2 regions of the Niveispirillum sp. FG156 genome follow, and region 1 is predicted to be linked to the other one. Evidence: predicted binding sites of a transcription regulator. Region 1 holds the regulator's gene; the other holds the start of a gene.

Region 1 (5,868 bases):
GGGCGAACAGCGCCCTGCGAAGGCAGTACCCTACCCTTCCACCGGCGGGTCGGCGGCCAGACGGGCCAGCGGAACCAGATCAGTCCAGCCATAGGCCACTTCCATCAGATGGGCGCCCGCGAAACTGATCGTCTGTTCGGCCAGCATTTGCCCGCCCAGCCGTTCATAGAAATATCGGGACGGATTCTCACGCAGCACCCAGACCATGGCCGCCTGGGTGCCGGCGGCCAGGAAATGCTGGGCCATGGCGGCCAGCAGGCGGCGGCCCATGCCCATGCCCTGGGCCTGATCGATCAGGTAGAGCGCGTAGAACTCCCCGCCAAAGCCCGGCAGGCCCGTGCGCTGTGGCCCGCAGGAGGAAAAGCCGACGATACGACCCGCGCTGGACGCGACAAAGGTGCTCCGCCCCCGTGGCGGCGCACCGGTCAGCAGCCCACGCCAGCGCTTTTCATGGGTCGCCGTGGAAAGGCCCACCAGATAACGCTCGGGCAACATGCCGGGATAGGTGGATCGCCAGCTCTCGACATGCACATGCGCGATGCCCGGGGCATCGGATATAGTCGCGGGACGGATCAGGCTGGCGGTCATGCCCCCTCCGGATAGGTCATCATGCTCTCTGCCGCACAGACTGTCGGCTGAGAGCAGGTCTTACAATCCCCCAAGGCGTCGCCGCCGTGTGCAGTCACTGGAAAACCGGGCCGTTCCATGCTGCCCCAGAAACGTGGACTTGGCGAGGGTGATTGACAAGTGCCGCCCGCTTGGGCTGGATAGGTCCAAAGAGAGCGAGACATTCATGACAAATCCCATGGAAGACAGGCGCGCCGTCAGCGTCATCGTGACGGGCCGCGTCCAGGGTGTCTGGTACCGCGGCTGGACCGTGGAACAGGCCCGCGCCCGGCAACTGGATGGCTGGGTCCGCAACCGCACCGATGGCAGCGTGGAGGCCCTGTTCGCGGGCCACAGCACCGATGTCGATGCCATGCTGGACGCCTGCTGGAAAGGTCCGCCCAACGCCATCGTCATCAATGTGAAGGTTGCGGAAAGCGCCGATCCCGGCCTAACCGGTTTTGATCAGCGCCCCACGGAATGAAGGGGACGCGCCGCCACCAGGCGGCGCCTAGAACAGTTTTACGCGGACTGGAAACGCCCTACCCTTCGTCATCCCGGCTTGCGCTCATAGGCGCTAAGTTATGGGTTTGATGTATCGAATTGGTTCGCTTTCTTCGTCATCCCGGCGAAAGCCGGGACCCAGCGAGAGCAGCGAGAGCTGCGACATGACTCATATCGGCGCTAACCGCGCCTTGACGCTGGGCCCCGGCTTTCGCCGGGATGACGAAGGGTGGGGATTCAATCTGTACCTGACAGCCCTGTTGGCCCGGTCACTCGGAGTGCAGAGCCCTCCAACCTGACCTACCGCCCACCCAGACAGCCTTTTTCCACCGATTGCGCGGCCAGCTCCTGGAACCGGGACAGATAGCGGCCATCGGATGCCATTGCGGGATCGCGGATCGTATCGGCATTCAGCTGCCGCAGCTCATTATCAATGCGCTGACACGGGCTGGCGCAGGCCGAAAGCAGCACGAGCAAAGGTGCAAGCGGCAGCAGCCGCCAAGGGGACAGGGCCAGGACATGCATGGGGCAGCACCATTCCAGACAGGGACAACAATCCCCAATCTGGACGCGGCACCCGGCGAAACCGGGGCCGGCCCATGACAGGATTAAGGCGCGTAACGCCCGCTCAATACTGACGGATCAGGCCGACCAGACGGCCTTGCACATTCACGCGGTCGGAACCGAAAACGCGGGTTTCGTAACTTGGGTTGGCCGGTTCCAGGGCGATGGAATTTCCCTTGCGGCGCAGGCGCTTCAAGGTCACTTCCTGTTGATCGACCAGGGCCACCACGATGGTGCCATTCTCCGCCGTTTCGCAGCGCTGGATGATGACCGTATCACCATCCAGGATGCCAGCCTCGATCATGCTGTCGCCGGCCACTTCCAGTGCGTAATGGTCACCCGCCGCCAGCATGGAGGCTGGGATATCGATGGTCACCGAATTGTCGCGCATCGCCTCGATCGGCAGGCCGGCGGCAATGCGGCCATAAAGCGGTAGGGCCACCGCTTCGGCATCGTTGCTGGCCTGGCGACCGGGCAGGCTGTTGCGAAAATCGCCCTTGATGACGTTGGGCTTAAAACGTGGCGACACGTCCGCCGTGGCGGGTGTCGGTGCGGATACCGGGGCGGCGGGCGCTGCCTTGGCCTTGGGCATCGGCTTTTCCGGCAGGCGCAGCACCTCCAGCGCGCGGGCGCGGTGGGGCAGACGGCGGATGAACCCGCGTTCCTCCAGACCTGTGATCAGGCGGTGGATGCCGGATTTGGATTTCAGACCCAACGCGTCTTTCATCTCGTCAAAAGAGGGGGAAACCCCGCCCTCGTTCAGGCGTTCATTGATGAAGAACAGCAGTTCCTGTTGCTTGCGCGTCAGCATGACATCCCCTCACCCGCGACGATGACCGCCCATCCGGCACCGTCATTGTGACCGACATCACTATAGAACAATAACGGAACGCCAGGCAATGTTCTATTTTGGTTCGCATCGGCTGCACGTTGCAGGATGTGGATCGGCCAACCCGACTACAACCTGTCGGGATAATTATCCTTTGCTAATAATCACACTATTCCGAATGTTATATAGACACCGCAGATAGTTCGGGATAATAACCATTCCAATGAAAGCGAGACCTTGAAAAGGTCTAATCCTTCGGGCCCTTTATAGATAAATCTCGTTGGGATTGCCGGTTTCGGGCCAAATTTCAGCTATCGCCGTCAATTCGAATTCTCAGAAGCGGGAAAAATCAGAATGTCTTTTTCATTTGGACGCAATGAGACTGCAAAATTCTCTGCTTTACATAAAGCAATCGATATTTCTCAATGCATTATCGAATTTGATCCGACCGGCGTGATATTGGATTCCAACCAAAACTTTCTCGATGCGCTTGGATACTCTCTGGCCGATATCGTTAACAAACACCATCGCATGTTCTTGAAAGTTAGCGATCACCAACAGCAGAGCTACAGGGATTTTTGGGATCACTTGGCGCGCGGGGAATTTCAATCGGGCGTGTTCCGCCGGATTGACCGGCACGGCCGGGATATCTGGATACGTGCGACCTACAACCCTGTTCTGGACCGCGCCGGACGGGTGATCCGGGTGGTGAAGCTGGCCAGTGACATCACTGACGCCGTTCACCGCAACGCCGACATGGCCGGCCAGATTGCCGCCATCAACCGCACCCAGGCCGTGATCGAATTCACGCCGCAGGGTGAGGTCCTGACCGCGAACGAGAATTTCCTGAATGCGCTGGGCTATTCCCTGTCGGAGATCAAGGGCAAGCATCATCGGCAGTTCATGTCGGCGGAGGAACGGGAGACGCCGGACTATCGCCATTTCTGGGAAAAGCTTGCCGCCGGTGAGTTCTTCGGTGGGGAGTTCCGCCGCGTCCGGCGCAATGGCAGCGACATCTGGATTCAGGCCACCTACACCCCCATTCTGGATACCGACGGAAATGTTGCCAAGGTGGTTAAGTTCGCGACCGATATCACCGAACAAAAGCGCCTGAACAGCGACCGGGCCAGCCAGTTGGAGGCCATCGCCAAGAGCCAGGCGGTGATCGAATTCACGCTGGACGGCACCATCGTCAGCGCCAATGAGAATTTCCTGTCGGCGCTGGGTTACCGTGCCGGGGAGATTGAGGGCCGCCACCATTCCCTGTTCATGCCGGAGGGGGAGCGAGACAGCGCCGATTACCGTGCCTTCTGGCAGAAGCTGGCGACGGGCGAGTATCAGGCGGGCGAATTCCGGCGCCGTGCCAGGGATGGCCGGGATGTCTGGATTCAGGCCTCTTACAACCCGATCCTGGGGCTGGATGGCAAGCCCTACAAGGTCGTGAAATATGCCACCGATGTGACGCGGCAGGTGCTGGCCCGCCAGCGCAGCGAATATGTGTGCGGCATGATGGAAAGCGTGGCCGCCGGGGCGGAGGAGATGAACGCCTCCATCCGCGAGATTGCCGACAGCATGCGCAAGTCGCGCGACGAGGCGGAAGCCGCCAATCGGCGCGTTGATGCCGCCGGCACGGTGACCGCGCGCCTGACCAACCTGTCGGACAGCATGGTCGATATCGTGAACCTGATCACCGGCATCACAGGGCAGATCAACCTGCTGGCGCTCAACGCCTCCATCGAGGCGGCGCGCGCCGGGGATGCCGGCAAGGGCTTCGCTGTAGTGGCGCAGGAAGTGAAAAGCCTGGCCACCCAGGCCCGCGCCGCCGCCGATCGCATCGCCGATGATATTGCCGGCCTGCGCGATACCGCCGCTGAGGTCGTCACTACCCTGGGCAGCATCCAGGGTGCCATCGGTCAGGTGAATGACTATGTCGGCTCCATCGCCGTCGCCGTGGAACAGCAGAGTGCGGTTGCCGGCGAAATGTCGGCCAACATGAACCGCGCCGCACAGGAGGCGGCGCGGATCGGGGCGTGATCCGTCACCCGGTCACAGCGCGTCCAGCGGCATCACCTGCACCCGGTCCCCGGCCTTGACCGGCGGGGCATGGGGGGCGCGCAGGATCAGGCAATCGGCCCAGGCCAGACGGCTCAACATACCGCTATCCTGTTTGGGGAACGGTTCGGCGACCAGCCGCCCCTCCCCATCGCTCGATAGCTTGGCGCGGATAAAATCGGCGCGGCTGTCATTGGCGCCCATATCACGGGCCAGCACGGCCTCGCGCAGATCGTCATCCGACGGCAACCCCTGCATGGAAAGCAGCAGCGGGCGCAAAAACAGCCAGGCGCAGACCAGGGCCGAGACGGGATTGCCCGGCAGGCCGATCATGGGCACGCCATGCATCTGCCCGAACATCAGCGGCTTGCCCGGCCGCATGGCGATTTTCCAGAAATCCAGCTCCAACCCGGCGGCGCCCAGGACGGAGCGGACCAGATCATGCTCCCCCACCGACGCCCCGCCGATGGTGACCAGCAGGTCGGTCCCCGATGCGGCGGCCACCAGGGTGGACAGGCTGTCGGCACTGTCGCCGGCAATGCCCAGATCCACCGGCTCTCCGCCCAGTTGCCGCACCAGGGCACAGAGCGCCAGCGAATTGGAGCTGACAATCTGCCCGGCGGCCAGCGTGTCGCCCGGCATCACCACCTCATCGCCGGTGGCAAGGATCGACACGCGCGGACGCCGCCGCACGCGCAGCCAGGGGACATTCATGGAGGCGGTGAGCGCCAGATCGCGTACCGTCAGGCGGCGTCCGACCGGAACGCCGACATCACCGACGCTGAAATCCTGACCCGCCGGACGCACCCAACGGCCAGGGCCACCGCCATCCCGCAAGGTGACGGTAGCGCCATGATCATCGGCATCTTCCTGCACCACCACCGTATCGGCCCCATCGGGCAGTGCCCCGCCCGTGAAGATACGCACAGCCTGCCCCGGCCCCACCATGCCCGTGAAGGGCCGGCCCGCCGGGGCTTCACCAATACGGGTCAGGGTAACGGGGAAGCTGCCTATATCGGCGGTACGCACGGCCCATCCATCCATGGCACTGACCGCCGTCGGCGGATGCGTGACGCGGGCCACCACATCGGCGGCCAGAACACGGCCCAGACCCTGGGTGATGGGCACCTGTTCAGCGGGCAGCAGCTTCGCCGCCGCCAGGATGCGGGCGCGGGCCTCGGATAGCGGGATCAATCACATGCTCCGTCTGTCGATGGACGCGACATATTGGGGCATATATCACGCCCTGCAACGGGGCAAGGGTGATGGAAGGGCGATATTTTGCAGATGGGTGTGGTTCCCTCACCCTCCCG
Region 2 (5,868 bases), on a different contig from region 1:
TCCAGGCCATCTCGATCGCGTCGGCCTTGAAATAGTCACCGAAGGAGAAGTTCCCCAGCATTTCAAAGAAGGTGTGATGGCGCGCCGTGAAGCCGACATTGTCCAGGTCGTTATGCTTGCCACCCGCGCGCACGCATTTCTGCGAGGTCGTAGCGCGGTTATAGGGGCGCGGTTCCTGGCCCGTGAAGACGTTCTTGAACTGCACCATGCCGGCATTCGTGAACATCAGCGTCGGGTCATTGCGCGGGACCAGCGGCGAGCTGTCGACAATGGCGTGGCCGTTCTTCCCGAAATAATCAAGGAAGGTGGAACGGATTTCGTTGACGGTCTTCTTTGACATGGGAACGGCCTGACAGCGGTGTGGGTCGCGACAATATGGGGTGTGGGTTTTACCGTGGCCAGTGCCGCCCTGTCCATGCCCGCCTGCCCATGGGGGTCATGTTTGGGGGTATAAATCGTCCATGTGAAACATTGTGGAACGGAAAATAGGGGGGCGTTTCACGCAGCGCAGGTTCTAAAAGGGATTAGGGTGTGTCGAGATTCAGGGCGTGGTTTTCTTAACCCATTGTAATTCTTAGATTGCCCCCGGCGAAGGCCGGGGAGGCCGATTTTCTCAAGCCCCAGTGAATCTCAACAGCCCCGAAAAGCAAAAGGGAGGCGGTTTCCCGCCTCCCCTACTGAACGTGCATTGCCATGCGATGCAGGATCACTCCGGGGTGGCCGCGTCCCCGTCGGTTTCCGGGGTGCCCATCATGGCGCCCGCCACGATGCCGGCATTGGCGCGGATCTTCTGTTCGATGCTGTCGGCCACGGGCTGGTTGTTGCGCAGGAAGGTCTTGGCGTTTTCACGGCCCTGACCAATGCGCTGCCCGTCATAGGAGAACCAGGAACCCGACTTGTCCACCACGCCGGCCTGAATGCCCAGGTCGAGCAGTTCGCCGACCTTGGACACGCCCTCGCCATACATGATGTCGAATTCGACGACGCGGAAGGGCGGCGCCATCTTGTTCTTCACCACCTTCACGCGGGTCTGGTTGCCGGTCACCGTCTCCCGGTCCTTGATGGCGCCGATGCGGCGGATATCCAGACGGACGGAAGCGTAGAATTTCAGCGCGTTGCCGCCCGTCGTGGTTTCCGGGTTACCGAACATCACGCCGATCTTCAGACGAATCTGGTTGATGAAGATCACCAGACAGCGCGACTTGGAGATGGAGCTGGTCAGCTTGCGCAGCGCCTGGCTCATGAGGCGGGCGTGCAGGCCGACATGGCTGTCGCCCATTTCGCCTTCCAGTTCGGCGCGCGGCACCAAGGCTGCCACCGAGTCCACCACCAGCACGTCGATGGCGCCGGAGCGCACCAGCGTGTCGACGATTTCCAGCGCCTGTTCACCGGCGTCGGGCTGCGAGATCAGCAACTCATCCACATCCACGCCCAGCTTGCGGGCATAGGAGGGGTCGAGCGCGTGTTCGGCATCGACGAAGGCGCAGACACCGCCATTCTTCTGCGCCTGGGCGATGGCGTGCAGGGCGAGCGTCGTCTTGCCCGAGCTTTCCGGCCCGTAGATTTCGATGATACGGCCCCGGGGAAGGCCGCCGATGCCCAGCGCGATGTCGAGGCCGAGGGAGCCGGTGGAAACCACCTCCGTCTCCGTCAATGCCTCTTTGGCGCCGAGCTTCATGATGGAGCCCTTGCCGAACGCGCGTTCGATCTGGCCAAGAGCCGCATCCAGAGCTTTTTGTTTGTCCATGGGTGTTTCAACCAGACGGAGTGGAGCTGCCGACATTATTGTCCCCTTCCTTCTCGCACGGATGTGCATGCCCGTTCAACTGCACCTGTTGTACATTCTTTGTTCTCATTCGCCAAGCACGAATGTTCTCACTATGTTCGCTTTTTACCATCCCGTTTCCGGAGAGAGGACGGGGCAGTCGACAAATATGAACAAAGTTCAGATGCGAAACGGCAGGGAATCCCGTATGATGGTCTCCTTCATGGCCGTCCACCGGTGCGCATCATGATCATCAAGAACGGGAATCGCGGGCTATTCTGTCTGGTCCTGCTGGCACTGTTCTGCCCCCCGGCAGGGGCCCAGAATGCCAATCCGCCGGCGCAGGCCAAGAAACCCGACAGCCCGCCCCCTGGCAGCCCGCCGATGGAACAGGAAGTGATCGTCACGGGCCGGCGCAACGGGGAACCGGATTTTCAGGAACAGCAGGAATTCCATTATGAGGAATACCGCCGCCTGAAAGCCATCTATGATCCCGATCCCCTTCCCGTCATCCGCAGCGACCGTCTGGTCCGCATGCCGGAGGCGACCAGCAGCACGGTACAGGGCAAGCCGACCCTGACGGAGAAACAATGGTGAGCGTGACAGACCTGGTCCAGGCGGCGGAAAAGGCGGCGGACCGGGGAGACGGGGCGGCGGCCCTGACGCTGTGGCAACAGGTTCTGGATACCGATCCCGACCATGTGGTCGCCCTGCTGACCCTGGGGGATGCCGCGCGCCGCGCCGGGCGGGTGGAGCGGGCCGAGGCCCTGCTGCTGCGCGCGGTGGCGGTGGCGCCCCGGCTGGTGCCCGCGCGTTGCGCGCTGGCCAATCTGCTGCTGCATACGGGGCGGGAGGCCGATGCCGGAACGCATCTGGCCGTGGCGCAGGAACAGGGTGCCCATCACGCCTATGTCTGGCGCGATACCGGCCTGTGGCGGCGGGTGACGGGCGATGCGGCAGGCGCCCTGGCGGCGTTCGAGCGCTGCCTGTCGATCACACCGGACGACCCATCGGCGAAACTGGGCCGCGCCCTGGCCTTGCTGCGGCTGGGCCGCTGGGACGAGGGGTTCCGCGAATATCATCACCGCTGGTCCGTATCCGCCCGCCCACCCCGGCACCGGCAGATCGCGCCCTGGCAGGGTCAGGATATAAAGGGCCGGCGGCTGCTGGTCTGGGATGAACAGGGGGCCGGCGATACCATCATGTGCGCGCGGCTGGTGCGCCCGCTGATCGATGCCGGGGCGGAACTGGTGCTGGAGGTGCCGGCGGCGCTGACGCCCCTGTTCGCCGATGGGCGCCACGGCACTGTCGTGGCGCGCGGTCAGGACCTGCCGCCGGTCGACATGCAGGTGCCCTTGCTGGACCTGCCCGGCATCCTGGGCCTGACCCCGGCCACAATCCCCTGGGACGGACCCTATATCAGTGTCGATGCGGCCCTGTCGGCCCGCTGGGCGGACGCAATGCCCCGCCGGCAGGGCCGCATGCGCATCGGCTTCAGCTGGGCCGGCAATCCTGCCCATCCCGGTGATTTCTGGCGCTCGCCCGGCCTGTCCAACCTGCTACCGCTGCTGTCGCGCGCCAACGCCGATTGGCACGCGCTGCAGGTGGCCAGCGGGCGGGAGGAAATGGCGGACACCCCCCTGCCCGGCCACGTCACCGATCTGGGCGCGGGGATCACGGGCTGGGCCGACACGGCGGCGATCCTGCCGCATCTGGACCTGCTGATCACGCCCGACAGCGCCCTGGCCCATCTGGCCGGCGCCATGGGCCGGCCCACCTGGACCCTGATCGCCACCGATACGGACTGGCGCTGGCTGGACCAGGGGACGAAGACAGGATGGTACCCCTCCATGCGGCTGTTCCGGCAGCAGCGCTGCGGCGACTGGGCTGGATTGCTGTCGCGCATTGAGCTGGCGCTGCCGGCTTGATCCTGGCGGCATGGCGCGGCACCATCATGGGTATTGACGCCCCCGCCGCCGGAGACGCGCTTGGACCTGGACAGCCTGACCACCGCCTTCGACATGCTGACCGACGGCGTGGCCCTGTTCGATGCGCAGGAAAGGCTGGTGGTCGCCAATCCCGCCTTCAAGGCGCTGTTCCCCGTGACGGCGGCACGCATGGTGGCGGGAACAGCGTTCGAGGATCTGCTGCGCCATGGCATCGCGGCGGGCGACAATCTGCACGCCCAGGACCGCGACCTGGAAGAATATGTCGCCGAGCGCATGTGGGCTTTCCGCAATCCCGCCGGCCAGCCGGGTGAATTCCTGCTGTCGGACGGGCGTTGGATTCGGGTCCATGACCGGCGTCTGCCCCAGGGCGGCACCCTGTGCGTGCGCACCGACATCACGGAGTTAAAGCGCGGGGAGCAGCAGCTACGCGACAGCGAACAGCGCTATCGCCAGTTGGTGGATCTGTCGCCCGACGGGATCGCGGTGCATGACGCGGCGGGGCGCGGGCGCTTCATCAACCGCGCGGGCCGCCTGATTCTGGGTATCGGGGCCGACGCGGATGCCGCCGGTTTTCACATATTGGATGTCGTAACGGAGGAGACGCGGCCACTGGCCGAAATGCTGCTGCGCCGGGTGGTGGGGGGTGAGCCGCTGCACCAGATGCGCATGGACCTGCGCTGCATCGACGGGCGGGACATCACCGCCGAACTGTCGGCGGTGCCGTTCCAGGGCGGGGGCGAACGGCTGGTCATGTGCCTGTTCCGTGATGTCACGCATGAGGCCGCGTCCAGCCTGCGCCTGCGGGAAAGCGAGGCGCGGGCCCGGTCGATCCTGGATACGGCCCTGGATTGCATCGTCTCCATTGACGAGGACGGCCATATCCTGGAATTCAACCCCGCCGCCGAGCGTACCTTCGGCTGGCAGCGGGCCGAGGCATTGGGCCGGCGGATGAGCGAGATGATCGTGCCGCCCATCCATCGCGAGGGGCATGATCATGGCCTGACGCGGCTGAAAACCGGCGGCGGCGGCACCATGCTGGGCCGGCGTGTGGAGACCGAGGCCCTGCGCCGGGACGGCACCATCATCCCCATCGAACTGGCCATTACAGCGGTGCCTTTGGGGCCGGGCAAGCGCTACACCGCCTATCTGCGCGACATTACCGACCGGCGGCAGGCCGAGCGCGAGATTTGGGAGAAGACGCGCATCCTGGACAGCATGATGGACAATGTCGGGATCGGCATCGAGGTCTATGACGCTGACGGCCATCTGCTGGTGGCCAACCGCATGGTGTCGGAGCTGCTGGACATTCCGCCCGGCTTCATGGCGCCCGGGCTGAAGGACCGCGATCTTGTCCTGCTGCTGGCCCAGCAAGGGGAATATCCGGGCGAGACGGTGGAGGAAAGCCTTGCCGATTATGACCGTATCCGCCGCGACGGCATCCATTTCGGTGAACGCCAGCGGCCCAACGGCACCTGGCTGCAGGTACGCCACTTCCCCATGCCGGGCGGCGGCTTTGTCGTTCTGTTCGCCGATGTGACGGAGCAGAAGAAGCTGGAAAGCCAGCTTCTCCAGGCCCAGAAGATGGAGGCGCTGGGGCAGCTGGCGGGCGGTATCGCGCATGATTTCAACAATATCCTGTCGGTCATCGGCGGCTATGCCAGCATGGCCAAGCAGGGCGTGCCCAAGGAAGCGGCGCAGGCGGGATATCTTGCCAAGATCGGCCAGGGGGTGGACCGGGCCGCCGCCCTGACCCGTGAATTGCTGACCTTTTCCCGCCAGAAGGTGGCGCGGACGGAGGTGATCGACCTGGGTTCCGTGCTGCGCGGGCAGGAATTCCTGCTGAAACCGCTGCTGGGCGCCACCATCGATCTGTCGCTGGCGGTGCCGGATGATCCGGTCTGGGTCGCCATCGACCCCGACATGGCAGCCCAGGCCCTGCTGAACCTCGCTATCAATGCCCGCGACGCCATGCCCGGCGGCGGCCCGCTGTCGGTCAAGCTGGGCAGTGCCGGCGAGGGGGCGACCCCGCCCGCCGGCCTGGCCCCCGGCCATTATGCCATCCTGTCGGTCACCGACCGGGGGACCGGCATGCCGCCGGACCTGCTGGACCGCATCTTCGACCCGTTCTTCACGACCAAGCCGCCGGGCCAGGGG

The links. Region 1 encodes LexA, which represses DNA repair genes until DNA is damaged. Its sites were predicted from a motif close to ATGTTCTANTTTGGTTC; they were not measured.
Region 2: recA (recombinase RecA) is a predicted target of LexA. The motif match lies at 1,870-1,886, and genes of this name have one in related genera.

Annotation. Positions count from the first base shown of each region.
Region 1 covers NZ_JBMDKE010000014.1:41,731-47,598, forward strand. The annotation lists gene ACODSP_RS10750 (GNAT family N-acetyltransferase) at 31-588, opposite strand; gene ACODSP_RS10755 (acylphosphatase) at 806-1,090, shown strand; gene ACODSP_RS10760 (hypothetical protein) at 1,411-1,635, opposite strand; gene lexA (transcriptional repressor LexA) at 1,739-2,485, opposite strand; gene ACODSP_RS10770 (methyl-accepting chemotaxis protein) at 2,858-4,537, shown strand; gene ACODSP_RS10775 (molybdopterin molybdotransferase MoeA) at 4,550-5,749, opposite strand.
Region 2 covers NZ_JBMDKE010000002.1:13,480-19,347, reverse strand. The annotation lists gene alaS (alanine--tRNA ligase) at 1-340, opposite strand, end outside; gene recA (recombinase RecA) at 707-1,783, opposite strand; gene ACODSP_RS01345 (hypothetical protein) at 2,012-2,362, shown strand; gene ACODSP_RS01340 (tetratricopeptide repeat protein) at 2,356-3,693, shown strand; gene ACODSP_RS01335 (PAS domain S-box protein) at 3,754-5,868, shown strand, end outside.